DNA from 4 places in the Streptomyces sp. NPDC030165 genome. Region 1 is predicted to be linked to each of the others. Evidence: riboswitches for the same ligand, from Rfam matches in the RefSeq annotation. Region 1 holds a riboswitch; each other region holds the start of a gene.
The links. A riboswitch is a leader RNA that binds a small molecule or an ion and turns the genes downstream of it on or off. The one in region 1 is predicted to bind cobalamin.

Region 1 (3,438 bases):
CGCGAACCACGCCGACTCCCCGGTCAGCCACAGGGAGACATGCACCCCACTGGCCACGGCCACCGCCGCCACCGTGAACGCCTGCGAGCACCGCTCGGGGGCGTCCGCCCCCGCCGTCACCTTGATCACCAGCTTCTTCGCCATACGGCCACTTTAAGGCTCCCGCCAACGCGACCTTCCGGCCCGGCAGTTGGCCAGTCGTCCGACCGGCACACGATCACCTCGGGGGCCGCGTGCGACCGGACCGTCCTGGCCGGCCACCTCGCGCGGCGTCACGCACCCGGCTCGTACGCCGCGCGGGCCGCACCCGCCCGCTGATGATCGCCCTGGGCGCCGCGCTCGGCGTCGTCGGCACCTGGCCGACCACGCCCCGCGCCGCGCCACCTCACCTCCCACGGCTGGACCGTGCCGGACGGCACCCGGGCCCGGGTCCACCCGGCGGGACCGACCTCACAGCGCCGCCACCGGCCGCGCCGACTAGACTCGCTTCCGGTCCGTAACACCTCACTCCGTCCGAGGAGCGCGCTCGTGCTTGAGGCAGTCTTCACCACCCTGCTCGTCCTGGTCGCCGTCGGCGTCGTCGCCTTCGCCGGGCTGACCTGGAAGAAGCTGTACCAGGGCCAGCGCTGACCGAGACCCCAGATCCTTTCCCCGATACAGATCGCCTGAGCTGATGATCGAGATCCCGTCCGACCTGAACCCGGCCCTCGTGCCCCTCGCTTTCCTGCTGGGCAACTGGGAGGGCGCCGGCGTCGCCGACTTCCCCGGTGCCGAGAAGTGCAACTTCGGCCAGGAGGTCACCTTCACGCACGACGGCCGTGACTTCCTCGAATACACCTCGCACAGCTGGGTGCTCGACGGCGAGGGCAAGAAGGTCGCGCCGCTGGAGACCGAGTCCGGCTACTGGCGCATCGACAAGGACCGCAAGGTCGAGATCGTGATGATCCGCGACGGCGGCGTCGCGGAGGTCTGGTACGGCGAGCTGGCCGACCAGAAGCCGCAGATCGACCTGGCCACCGACGCCGTGGCGCGTACCGCCGCCTCCGGCCCGTACACCGGCGGCAAGCGCCTGTACGGTTATGTCAACAGCGACCTGATGTGGGTCGGCGAGAAGGCCACCCCCGAGGTGCCGCTGCGCCCGTACATGTCGGCGCACCTGAAGAAGGTCGTCGACCCGAGCGAGTGGGCCAAGGACATCAAGGACCTGCCGGACGACGGCATCGCCTTCTTCAAGTAGACCGCCTTCGAACAGGCAGCACACAGTCGCAGAGCGCCCCGCGGGGGAAGTCCGGTGAGAGTCCGGCGCTGACCCGCAACGGTGTGCGGAACGTCCGTTCCGCCAGCCCGATCACCCGCGGGAGCGCCCGTTCCTGACAACTCGCCGTGGACTGCGAGGGGACACCGCCGCCGGCCTCGCGCCACGCGCCGTCACCCCTGACCGTACGGACGCGGCCCGAGCCGAAGGCGTACGTCCCTTGGCCGCCCCAGCCCGTACCGCCGGCCCCGCCGCCTCCGAGAGCCATGCCTGCGCCCGGCCCCGTACCGGCTCGCCGGTGCCCACCGTGCCGCTGGCCGCCGGGCTGGCCCTCGTGCTGCTCGCCTCACTGGTGTGCGGCGTAGGCCTCGGCGCCTCCGGCGTCGGCTGGGGCGACGTGCTGCGCTACCTCGGCTCCGGGCTGAGCGGCGGCACGATCGCCTCCGACGAGGTCTCCGCGTACACCATCGTGTGGGAGCTGCGCTTCCCGCGCGCGCTCCTGGCCGCCGTCGTCGGCGCCGGGCTGTCCGCCATCGGTGTGGCCGTCCAGGCACTGGTACGCAACGCCCTCGCCGATCCGTTCGTGCTCGGCATCTCCTCCGGCGCCGCGGTCGGCGCCAACGCCGTCCTGCTCTTCGGGGCGCTGGCCGCGCTGGGCGTCTGGGCGCTGTCCGCCGCGGCGTTCTGCTCGGCGCTGCTGGCCATGGCGCTGGTGTACGCGGCGGCCCGCAGCGCGCACGGCCTGACCCCGCTGCGCCTGGTCCTGACCGGCTCCGCGATGTACTACGGCTTCTCCGCCCTCTCCACCCTGATGGTCTTCGCCGCCGACCGGGGCGAGGCGGCGCGCTCCGCCATGATGTGGCTGCTCGGCAGCCTCAGCGGCGCGGGCTGGGGCTCACTGCCCGTCGCCGCGGCGGCGGTGGCCGGGGCGCTGGTGTACCTGATGCTCTCCGCGGGCCGCCTCAACGCGCTCGCGATGGGGGACGAGTCGGCCGCCGCGCTCGGCGTGGACCCCGGGCGGCTGCGCCGGGAGCTGTTCGCGGTCACGGCGGCCGTCACCGGCGCGGTGGTCGCGGTCAGCGGCGCGATCGGCTTCGTCGGGCTGATGGTGCCGCACGTGACCCGGATGCTGGTGGGTGCCGGGCACCGCCGGGTGCTGGTGGTGGCCCCGCTGCTGGGCGCGGTGCTGATGGTGTGGGTGGACATCCTGTCCCGGGTGCTGCTGGCGCCCGTCGAGCTGCCGGTCGGAGTGATCACCGCGGTGCTCGGCGTGCCGGCCTTCGTCCTGCTGATGCGGCGCCGCGGCTACACGTTCGGAGGCGGGGCCTGATGCGGGGACACGGCGGTAGGTACGTACGCAGGCGGGGCCTGACGCGGAACCACGGCGGCACGTACGGAGGCGGCATCTGATGCGGATCGACATCGACGCGGTGTCCGTGGACGTGGCCGGTGCCCGGCTCGTGCACGACATCACCCTGCACGCGGGCAGCGGCCGGGTCGTCGGGCTGGTCGGGCCCAACGGCAGCGGCAAGTCCACCCTGCTGCGCTGTGCCTACCGCGCGCTGCGCCCGGCCGCCGGGACGGTCCGGCTGGACGGCGCGGACCTGCACGCCATGGGCGTACGCGAAGGGGCCCGCCACCTGGCCGCGCTGCCCCAGGAGTCGGCGACCGAGTTCGGCTTCACGGCCGCGGAGGTCGTCGCGATGGGGCGGCTGCCGCACCAGCGCGGTTCGGGGCGGCCGAGCGCGGCGGACCTGCGGGTGTGCGAGGCGGCGCTGGTACGGACCGGCGCGGACCACCTGGCCGGGCGCGCGTTCCTGAGCCTGTCCGGCGGCGAGAAGCAGCGTGTGCTGATCGCCCGCGCGCTGGCCCAGGAACCGCGGGTGCTGGTGCTGGACGAGCCGACGAACCACCTCGACATCGCGCAGCAGCTGGAACTGCTGGCGCTGGTGCGGGACAGCGGACTGACGGTGCTGACCGCGCTGCACGACCTGAACCTGGCCGCCCTGCACTGTGACGAGCTGTACGTCATCTCCGGAGGGCGCATCGTCGCCTCCGGCGCGCCGCACGACGTGCTGGGCCCGGAGCTGCTGGCCGAGGTGTTCGGGGTGCGCGCGCACCGCGTGGCGCACCCCGAGACCGGTGCCGTACAGCTCCTGTTCGACCGCCTGCCCGGCCGTACC
Region 2 (3,438 bases), on a different contig from region 1:
CTCCGCGGTGACCCGCTCGACGGCGGCCAGATCCCAGTCCGCGTCGTCCATGGCCTGCACCAGGCCGCGGGCGCGCTCCTCGACCGCGTCGGCGGTGGTACGGGTCGCGGCCGACTCGTCCAGGCCCAGCGCCTCGCGCAGGCCCGGCAGCGAGGACGTGCCGCCCCAGATCTGGCGGGCGCGCAGGATGGCGAGTACGAGGTTGACGCGGGCCTCACCGGCGGGCGCGCCGCCGAGGACGTGCAGCCCGTCGCGGATCTGCGCGTCCTTGACCTCGCACAGCCAGCCGTCGACGTGCAGCAGGAAGTCGTCGAAGCCCTCGTCGTCCGGGCGCTCCTCCAGGCCGAGGTCGTGGTGGAGCTTGGCGGCCTGGATCAGCGTCCAGATCTGGGCGCGGATGGCGGGCAGCTTGGCCGGGTCCATGGCGGAGATCGCCGCGTACTCGTCGAGCAGCTGCTCCAGGCGCGCGATGTCGCCGTACGACTCGGCGCGGGCCATCGGCGGCACGAGGTGGTCGACGAGCGTGGCGTGCACCCGGCGCTTGGCCTGGGTGCCCTCGCCCGGGTCGTTGACCAGGAAGGGGTAGATCAGCGGCAGGTCGCCGAGGGCCGCGTCCGGGCCGCAGGCGGCGGACAGGCCGGCGTTCTTGCCGGGCAGCCACTCCAGGTTGCCGTGCTTGCCGAGGTGGACCATGGCGTCGGCGCCGAAACCGCCGTCCTCCTGGGAGGCGGCGATCCAGCGGTAGGCGGCCAGGTAGTGGTGCGACGGCGGCAGATCGGGGTCGTGGTAGATCGCGATCGGGTTCTCGCCGAAGCCACGCGGCGGCTGGATGAGGATGAGCAGGTTGCCGCGGCGCAGCGCCGCCAGCACGATGTCGCCGTCCGGATTCCGGCTCCGGTCGACGAACATCTCGCCGGGCGGCGGTCCCCAGTGCTCCTCGACCTGCTCGCGCAGCTCCTGCGGAAGCGTGCCGTACCAGCGCTTGTAATCGGCGGCGGGGATGCGGACGGGGTTGCGGGCCAGCTGCTCCTCGGTGAGCCACTCCTGGTCGTGGCCGCCGGCCTCGATCAGCGCGTAGATCAGCTCGTCGCCGACGCCGGACTCCAGGCCCGGTACGGCCTCGTCACCGAAGTCGTACCCCTCCTCCTGGAGACGGCGCAGCAGCGCCACCGCACTCGCCGGGGTGTCCAGGCCCACCGCGTTGCCGATACGCGAGTGCTTGGTCGGGTACGCGGACAGCACCAGCGCCAGGCGCTTGTCGGCGGGCGCGATGTGGCGCAGCCGGGCGTGGCGTACGGCGATGCCGGCGACCCGGGCGGCGCGCTCGGGGTCGGCGACGTACACCGGCAGGCCGTCCTCGTCGGTCTCCTTGAAGGAGAACGGGACGGTGATCAGCCGGCCGTCGAACTCCGGCACCGCGATCTGGCTGGCGGCGTCCAGCGGGGACAGGCCCTCGTCGTTCTCCTCCCAGGCGCTGCGCGGCCCGGTCAGGCACAGGGCCTGGAGGATCGGCACGTCCAGCGCGGCCAGCGCGCCCGCGTCCCAGGACTCGTCGTCACCGCCGGCCGACGCCTCGGCGGGCTTGGTACCGCCCGCCGCCAGCACGGTCGTCACGATCGCGTCGGCGGCCCGCAGCTCTTCGATCAGCTCCGGCTCGGGCGCCCGCAGCGAGGCCACGAACAGCGGCATCGGGCGCCCGCCGGCCTCCTCGATCCGCTCGCACAGCGACTCGATGAAGCCGGTGTTGCCGCTCATGTGATGGGCGCGGTAGTAGAGCACGGCGACCAGCGGGCCGGTCGCGGCGCCCGTGTCGTCCGTACGGGCCACGACCTCCGCACCGGTACGCGCCTCCGCCGCCAGGTGCTTCGAGCGCTCCAGGTGGCCCCAGGAGGGCGCGGCGGCCGGCGGCTCGAAGCCGTGGCCGGTCAGCAGCACGGTGTCGGACAGGAAGCGGGCGAGCTGGTCCAGGTTGGCCGGGCCGCCGTGCGCCAGGTAGGCGTGAGCCTCGGCCGCGATGCCGATGGGGACGGTGGACGCCTCCATGAGCTGCGCGTCCGGCGCCTGTTCGCCGGTGAGCACCACGACGGGGCGGGGCTGGCCGGCGGCGAGGAGCTGGTCCAGGCCCTCCTGCCAGGCGCGCAGACCGCCGAGGAGCCGGACGACGACCAGGTCGGCGCCGTCCAGGAGCGCGGGCAGCTCCGCGAGGTCGAGCCGGGCGGGGTTGGCGAGCCGGTACGGCACGGGACCGGCGGCCGCGCGGGCGCTGAGCAGGTCGGTGTCGGACGTCGACAGCAGCAGGATCATTGCGGCGTCTGGCCTTCCTCGGGGTCCGCGCCCCGGGCGGTGTTCACGGACGGCGGGAGTTCCTGACTCGCCCGGCGGTGGCCGGGCTCACAGTGGCGGGACCGCGCCGGATTTCCACCGGGCTTCCTCCCTTGGCGCCGTCGCTGGCGTCCGATGGGCCAGCTGACCCACCGACCTGCATAGTAAGGGCTCCGCCCGAACGGCGGGCGGCGGACCGTCCAGCCATCGTCGGTATGCTCGCCGCCATGCCGCCCACCCCCGCGATACCCCCGCACCGGGACGAATCCCTCGTACGGGACAGCGGTGCCGCCTGCGTACGGGACCGCGGCGACGCCTGCCCCGGAGCGCTGCGGCTGCACTCCGCCGTCGACGGCGCCCTGGCCCGACTCCGGCTCCCCGCAGGTCTGCTGACGCCCCCTCAGTGCGAGATGCTGGCCGACGCCGCGGACCGCCTCGGCGACGGCCACCTCTCCCTCACCTCCCGCGGCAACGTGGAGCTGCGCGGCCTCGCCGAAGACAGCGCCGCCCCCCTCGCCGACCTGCTGCGCGCCGCCGGCCTGCTCCCCTCCGACCGCCACGAACGCGTACGCAACATCGTCGCCTCCCCGCTCGCCGGACTCGACGGACAGGGCGCGGACGGCGGCGCCGCCGTCCAGGAATGGGCCCGTGAACTGGACCTTCTCCTGTGCGCCAGCGACACGGCCCCCGCCCTGTCCGGCCGCTTCCTCTTCGCACTGGACGACGGCCGCGGCGACATGGCCGCGCTCGGCGGCGATGTGACGTTGATCGCAGAAGCCGGCGGCACGGCGCTGCTGCGCGTCGGCGACGACACCGAGGCACTGCGGCTCCCCGGCCCCGACGCGCCCCGCGCGGCCCTCGCCGCCGCGGAGGCGTTCCTCACCGTCGCCCAGGAGGCGGGCAACGGCTCCTGGCGCGTACGGGAACTCCCGCCCGGGTACGACGCCGCGGCCGTACGCGGCCTCCTCCGTACGCGCCTCCAGGAGCCGGACGCGCAGCCGTACCCGACGGCCCCGGTGCCCTCGGCAACAGCACCCGCCCCACCCCGCCCTGGAGTGACCGCCTCCCCCGACGGCACCCGCGCCCTCTCCCTCCTCGCGCCCCTCGGCCGCCTCA
Region 3 (3,438 bases), on a different contig from region 1:
GCCTGGCCTTTTGTGACGCTCTCTCGTCGCATCACAGGGGCGAGGACGGGGGACTGTTCTCCCAGTTGCTGCGCGCACGACCGGATCCCGCCCCGACGGTCGCGAAGCTCGTCGAGGATCACCAAAAGATCGCCTCGATCGTGTCCCGGGTGAGCGAACTCGCCGAAAAGGCCGCCACCTCGTCCGAACCGGCACCGCCCGAACCGGGCTGGACCGAAGCGGATTTCCGGTTCGGTGTCAGCGCGGGCCGCTAGATTGAGCGGATGTTCGAGAAGGTGAGTGCTGAAGAGTCCGTGCGTCAGGAGGCGCTCGCGTCGAAGGTGCGCGACGAGCTGGCCGCCGCCGGCCTCCCGGTGCGCGCGCCCGGCCTGCATCCCGTTCTGGCCGGCGGTGTGGAGGTGGAAGTCGATCACGGCGCCGATGCGGCCGGCGGCGTGTATGTGGACTGGTCGGCCGGTCCGCGCCTGCGGGAGTGCACGACCCGTGCGCTCCGCCTCAAGCTGCTGGACGACCCCGTCCTGCGGCACTGCGGCGAGGTCTCGGCCGCGATGACGCGGGCGATGGCCGCGATCCTGGCGTCCGCCGGGTTCACCGTCGAGGACGCGGACGACGAGTACCGTCCCTACCACTTGCGGGTGGTCGAGGGGCCCGCCCCGGGCGACGGGCCCGTGTGGGCCCTGCGCGACGATGAACTGGCCATGTCCGGCTGGGAGTCAGCCGGCCCGGGTGAGAGTGCGGGCTGACGCCGGACAAGCCGCCGGAAGACGGTCGGCCCGCCCCGCACCCGCCCCGCCCCGCCCTTGGTGTCACATCTCACGTACCGCCATGTGAACAGGGGTGTCCGTACGGTGTGCGCTCGATCTACTGTGTCCGGTGCAGCTGGTTCGCCCTGCCCGCCAGGCAGACGCGTCGTAAGAGGGAACCCGGTGGGAATCCGGGACTGCCCCGCAGCGGTGAGCGGGAACGACCGCCGTCATACGCACTGGATCCGGGCCGCGGATCCGGGAAGCGACGGCCAGTAGGTGTCCGCCGGACGAAGTCCGGCAGGCGTGCCCGCGAGTCCGAAGACCTGCCCGTTGCCCGTGTGCGTCCATACGTGCGCGGACACTCCGGTGACCTTCGAGGGCGGGTCGGCGACCATACCGGGCGAGCATGGGTGCTGTTCGGCGCCGCATGGCTCGGCCGGTGCGTCGTTCCTTCGCGTTCTCGTCCCGTCACCGGGGCTCGGAGAAGATCACGCTCGCGAAGGAGAGTTCCGTGACAGCGAAGCCCGCAGCCGCGGCAGCACGGGCCACCGTGTACGGCTACCCCCGCCAGGGACCGAACCGGGAACTGAAGAAGGCCGTCGAGGGCTACTGGAAGGGCCGCGTGACCGCGGACGCCCTCCAGAAGACCGCCCAGGACCTGCGCCGTTCGAACTGGCAGCAGCTGGCCGAGGCCGGACTCCACGAGGTGCCGACCGGTGACTTCTCGTACTACGACCACGTGCTGGACACCAGCGTCATGGTCGGAGCCGTCCCGGAACGGCACCGCGCCGCCTTCGAGGCCGACGCCCTGGACGGCTACTTCGCGATGGCACGCGGTACGCAGGACGTGGCACCGCTGGAGATGACCAAGTGGTTCGACACGAACTACCATTACCTCGTACCCGAGCTGGGGCCCGACACGGTCTTCACCACCGACTCCGCCAAGCAGACCGGCGAGGTACGGGAGGCGCTCGCGCTCGGCCTCACGCCGCGCCCGGTCCTCGTCGGCCCGGTGACCTACCTCCTGCTGTCCAAGCCCGCCCCCGGTGTCACCGCCGGCTTCGATCCGCTGACCCTGCTCGACCGGCTCCTGCCCGTGTACGCAGATGTCCTGGCCGACCTCCGCGCGGCCGGCGCCGCGTGGGTGCAGCTGGACGAGCCCGCCCTGGTGCAGGACCGCACTCCGGCCGAACTCGGCGCCGCCGAGCGCGCCTACGGCGTCCTCGGCGCCCTCGCCGACCGCCCGAAGCTGCTGGTCGCCTCGTACTTCGACCAGCTCGGCGAGGCCTTGCCGGTGCTCGCCAAGGCCCCCGTCGACGGTCTCGCGCTGGACTTCACCGAGGCCGCCGCGGGCAACCTGGACGCGCTCGCCGCCGCGGGCGGCCTGCCCGGCAAGCGGCTGGTCGCCGGTGTCGTCAACGGCCGCAACATCTGGCTCAACGATCTCGAGAAGTCGCTGGCAACACTCGGTACTCTGCTGGGCCTGGCCGACCGGGTCGACGTGGCCGCCTCCTGCTCCCTGCTGCACGTCCCGCTCGACGCCACCGCCGAGCGGGACATCGACCCGCAGGTGCTGCGCTGGCTCGCGTTCGCCCAGCAGAAGACCACCGAGATCGCCACGCTCGCCCGCGGCCTCGCGCAGGGCACCCACACGATCGCCGCCGAACTGGCCGCCAACCGCGCGGACCTGGCGTCCCGCGCCGGTTCCGCGATCACCCACGACCCCGCCGTACGGGCCCGTACCGCCGCCGTCACCGACGCCGACGGCCGCCGCTCGGCGCCGTACGCGCAACGGACCGTCGTGCAGCGGGCCCACCTGGGCCTGCCCCTGCTGCCGACCACCACCATCGGCTCCTTCCCGCAGACCGCCGAACTGCGCACCGCCCGGGCCGACCTGCGTGCGGGGCGCATCGACACGGCCGGGTACGAGGAGCGCATCAAGAACGAGATCCGCGAGGTGCTCTCCTTCCAGGAGGAGGCGGGCATCGACGTGCTTGTCCACGGCGAGCCCGAACGCAACGACATGGTGCAGTACTTCGCGGAGCAGCTGACGGGTTACCTCGCCACGCAGCACGGCTGGGTCCAGTCGTACGGCACGCGGTACGTGCGTCCGCCGGTCCTCGCCGGTGACATCTCGCGGCCCGAGCCGATGACGGTGCGGTGGACGCGGTACGCGCAGTCGCTCACCGACCGGCCGGTCAAGGGGATGCTGACCGGCCCGGTCACCATGCTCGCCTGGTCCTTCGTCCGTGACGACCAGCCGCTCGGCGACACCGCCCGCCAGGTGGCGCTGGCCCTGCGCGACGAGGTCGGCGACCTGGAGGCGGCCGGCACCCAGGTCATCCAGGTGGACGAACCGGCCCTGCGCGAGACGCTGCCGCTGCGCGCCGCCGGCCGTGCCGCGTATCTCGCCTGGGCCACCGAGGCGTTCCGCCTCACCACCGGCGGGGTGCGGGACCGGACGCAGATCCACACGCACATGTGCTACGCCGAGTTCGGCGACATCGTGCAGGCCATCGACGACCTCGACGCCGACGTGATCAGTCTGGAGGCCGCCCGCTCCCGCATGCAGGTGGCCCGCGAACTGGCCGGGCACGGCTACCCGCGGGAGGCCGGGCCCGGTGTGTACGACATCCACTCCCCCCGCGTACCGAGCACCGAGGAGGCGGCGAGCCTCCTGCGCGAGGGCCTC
Region 4 (3,438 bases), on a different contig from region 1:
GAGCGTGTCCCAGGTGGCGCCGCCGAGGCTGCCCATCAGCCAGAACAGCACGCCGCGCGTCTGCTGCTCGTCCCCGGCCTGCAGCACGAGATAACTGGTGAACCCGGCCAGGAACTGCCCGATGCCGACTCCGGCCAGCACCAGCCGCAGCGGCGCGAAGCCGCCGCCCCGGCGGGCCAGCGTCCACACCAGCGCGAACGAGGCGAGCGCGCCGGCGAAGGCGGCCGACGACAGGCCCACACCCCCGCCCAGGCCGAACGTGCTCCCCGCGCCGAACACCCCGCCCGTCCCCGCCACAGCGCCCGCGCCCAGCACGATCGCGGCCACCGCGCCCAGCGACGCGCCGTTGGAGATACCCAGCAGGTACGGGTCCGCCAGGGGGTTGCGCACCAGCGCCTGGGTGGCCGTACCGACGAGCCCGAGACCCGCGCCGACCAGCGCGGCGAGCAGCGCCCTCGGAACCCGTAGCTGCCAGACGATCAGATCGTCCGTACCCGGCCGGGGCGGCGCCCCGCCCAGCCGCCGGAACACCACCGACCACACCTCGGCAGGAGCGATGTCGGTGGCACCGAGCGCGACGGCCGCGGTCAGCGCGGCGAGCAGCGCGATCAGCAGGCCGACGGCGAGCCCTGCGGTACGCGCCGCGCCGGCGGTGCGAGCCTCAGCCGCGGCACAGGCCGACGGCCCCATCAGCGCCCCGCCCCGGCCTCGTCCGGACGCTCCCCGGCCGGACGGCCCTTGCCCAGCCGGTCCGGGTAGAGCGTCTTAGCGATCCGCCGCACCGTGTCCGCGTTCCCCACTCCGGCGATGGTCGTCTGCTCGGAGCCGATACGCAGGAATTTTCCTTCCTTCACCGCGCGCAGCCCCGCCGTGGCCGGAAACTCCTTGAGGAACTTCTCGGCCTCGTCGAATGCCTTCTCATTGGCCGCGGCGCTTCCCCGGTTCCGTACGCCGAGCTGAATCCAGTCCGGGTTCTTTCCGACCACGTCCTCCCACGACACCGGTTTGAAGTCGCTCGCACAGTCCGCGAAGACGTTCCGTGCCCCGGCTTCGGTCATCACCGCGTTGGCCACCTGCCGGTTGCAGACCGCGACGGGCTGTTTCGTTCCCGCGTCGAAATCGAAGAAGAAGTACGACGGCCGCTTGCCCGCGGGGACGTCCGCGATGGCTTCGCGTACCGAGGAGATCTTCTTCTCCATCTCCGCCACCAGCTGCATCGCGCGCTTCGAGGCGCCCGTGATCTGTCCGAGCCGCCGGATGTCGCCCTCCACGGCGGACAGGTCCCGCTGCGGCACCTTCTTGCGCGGCGCACACGCCGTCGAGGCCAGGTAGACGTGTCTGATGCCCGCCGCGCTGAATTCCTCCTCGGTCGGGCCGGCCGCCGCCCCGCCCATGTTGCCCATGGAAGCGAACGTGTCGATATAGACGTCGGCGCCGGAACCGAGCAGCTTCTCCTTCGGAATCACCGTCTTCCCCAGTACCGGGACGCGCTGCGCCCGGGCATCGAGATCAGGTGGCAACGTGCCCTTTCCCGGCGGGAATCCGGTACCGACGACCCGGTCGCCCACTCCCAGCCGGAGCAGCATTTCCAGGCTCGCCGCGTTGCTCGTGACGATTTTCCGCGGGGCCTCGGAGAATGTCGTCCGCCGCCCGTCGCAATCGCTGACCGAGACGGGAAAGCCACCCGCTCCGCCGCCCCGGCCGTCCGCGGCACCCGCTGCCGTACGTCCGTCACCGCTGCCGCAACCAGTGGCCAGCCCGGCCACTGCCAGCGTCGCCAGCACCGCCGCCATCGACCGCCCACCGGCCACCGGCCACATCGACCCCGCTCGGCTCACTCGCCCCACCAGACCCACACGAGAACGCATACGTCCGCTCTCCCTGCCTCTCGACTGCCCGACGGCCCGCCCTTGCGGGCCCAGGACCAGGTAGTCGAGCGGAGAGCGCTGCGGGTTCCCGGCACATTGATCCGATGACCATGCCGCCACCGGACGTTAGAGTGTCCGGGCCGTGGTGTCGGGAAGACCGGTGAAGTCCTTCGGGTCCAGACCGGAGCGGCCCTCGCCACTGTGATCGGGAAGTTCCCGCCCCTTTCCGTACGCGCCCCGCGCCCGTACGGAGCCACTGGCCGCAGCCCGCGGCCGGGAAGGCCGGGGCGGGCGCGTACACCCGTCAGCCAGGAGACCGGCCACGGCATCTCACGAAATGATCCACGAGGTGCTGGAGCGTGACCACCGGATGTCCCTGTCCGCCGATTCCCCTTCGCCGTCCCCGGCTTCTTCGCCGTCCCCTTCCCCTACCCTCACTTCACCCGCGTCCGTTCCTTCCGCCTCCTCTCCCCCGCCCTCCGGTTTCCGCTGGCGGCGTCAGGACACCGTGCGGACCGCGGGGCTGATGGCGGTCATCGCCGCGCTGCACGTCGTCGCCTTCGGCGTGCTCTTCCTCCTGGTCGTGCCGAACCACTACACCGTGGGCTCGCAGGTCTTCGGGGTCGGCCTCGGCGTCACCGCGTACACCCTCGGCATGCGGCACGCTTTCGACGCCGACCACATCGCCGCCATCGACAACACCACCCGCAAACTGATGGCCGACGGCAAGCGCCCCGTCTCGGTGGGCTTCTGGTTCGCGCTCGGGCACTCCAGCGTGGTCGTCGCCATGGCGGCGCTGGTCGCCGGCGGCGCGCAGCTGGCCGGCACCCTGCTCGACGACGGATCGAGCGCCCACCAGGTGCTCGGCACCGTGGGCACCACGGTCTCCGGCACCTTCCTCTACCTGATCGCAGCGCTCAATCTCGTCGCGCTGGCGGGCATCTGGCGGGTGTTCCGCGCGATGCGGCAGGGCCGGTACGACGAGGCGGAGCTGGAGCAGCACCTCGACTCCCGCGGCTTCATGAACCGCGTCCTGGGCCGCTTCACCCGCTCCATCACCCGGCCCGGCCAGATGTACCCGCTCGGCCTGCTCTTCGGCCTCGGCTTCGACACCGCGACCGAGGTGACGCTGATGGTGATGGCGGGCAGCGGCGCGGCGGCCGGGCTGCCCTGGTACGCGATCCTGGTCCTGCCGCTGCTGTTCGCGGCGGGGATGAGCCTCTTCGACACGCTGGACGGTACGTTCATGAACTTCGCGTACCAGTGGGCGTTCTCGAACCCGGTGCGCAAGGTGTACTACAACCTCACGATCACCGGCCTGTCGATCGCCGTCGCCTTCTTCATCGGGACCATCGAACTGGTCACCGTCCTGCACGAGAAGCTGGCCCTGACGGACGGCCTGACCGGCTGGATCTCGTCGATCGACCTGGACAACGTGGGCTTCATCATCGTCGGCCTGTTCGTGGTCGTCTGGGCGGCGGCCCTGGCGTACTGGCGGCTGGCCGGGGTGGAGAAGCGCTGGTCGGCGCGGGCGGCGGAGGCCCGGGAGGCGGCCTGAGCCACCGGGGCC

Region 2: it holds a riboswitch for cobalamin, as region 1 does, so the genes downstream of both, cobN (cobaltochelatase subunit CobN) here and ACZ4Z1_RS26350 (FecCD family ABC transporter permease) in region 1, are expected to answer to the same signal.
Region 3: it holds a riboswitch for cobalamin, as region 1 does, so the genes downstream of both, metE (5-methyltetrahydropteroyltriglutamate--homocysteine S-methyltransferase) here and ACZ4Z1_RS26350 (FecCD family ABC transporter permease) in region 1, are expected to answer to the same signal.
Region 4: it holds a riboswitch for cobalamin, as region 1 does, so the genes downstream of both, nicT (Nickel transporter NicT) here and ACZ4Z1_RS26350 (FecCD family ABC transporter permease) in region 1, are expected to answer to the same signal.

Annotation. Positions count from the first base shown of each region.
Region 1 covers NZ_JBVIBD010000015.1:44,168-47,605, reverse strand. Annotated here, with positions in the region: gene ACZ4Z1_RS26360 (DsrE family protein) at 1-144, opposite strand, end outside; gene ACZ4Z1_RS26355 (heme-binding beta-barrel domain-containing protein) at 674-1,237, shown strand; cobalamin riboswitch at 1,244-1,373, shown strand; gene ACZ4Z1_RS26350 (FecCD family ABC transporter permease) at 1,554-2,585, shown strand; gene ACZ4Z1_RS26345 (ABC transporter ATP-binding protein) at 2,665-3,438, shown strand, end outside.
Region 2 covers NZ_JBVIBD010000007.1:196,738-200,175, forward strand. Annotated here, with positions in the region: gene cobN (cobaltochelatase subunit CobN) at 1-2,304, opposite strand, end outside; cobalamin riboswitch at 2,343-2,490, opposite strand; gene cobG (precorrin-3B synthase) at 2,538-3,438, shown strand, end outside.
Region 3 covers NZ_JBVIBD010000016.1:159,815-163,252, forward strand. Annotated here, with positions in the region: gene ACZ4Z1_RS27945 (hypothetical protein) at 66-254, shown strand; gene ACZ4Z1_RS27950 (hypothetical protein) at 264-743, shown strand; cobalamin riboswitch at 864-1,091, shown strand; gene metE (5-methyltetrahydropteroyltriglutamate--homocysteine S-methyltransferase) at 1,258-3,438, shown strand, end outside.
Region 4 covers NZ_JBVIBD010000008.1:58,547-61,984, forward strand. Annotated here, with positions in the region: gene ACZ4Z1_RS16960 (FecCD family ABC transporter permease) at 1-690, opposite strand, end outside; gene ACZ4Z1_RS16965 (ABC transporter substrate-binding protein) at 690-1,793, opposite strand; cobalamin riboswitch at 1,995-2,207, shown strand; gene nicT (Nickel transporter NicT) at 2,206-3,426, shown strand.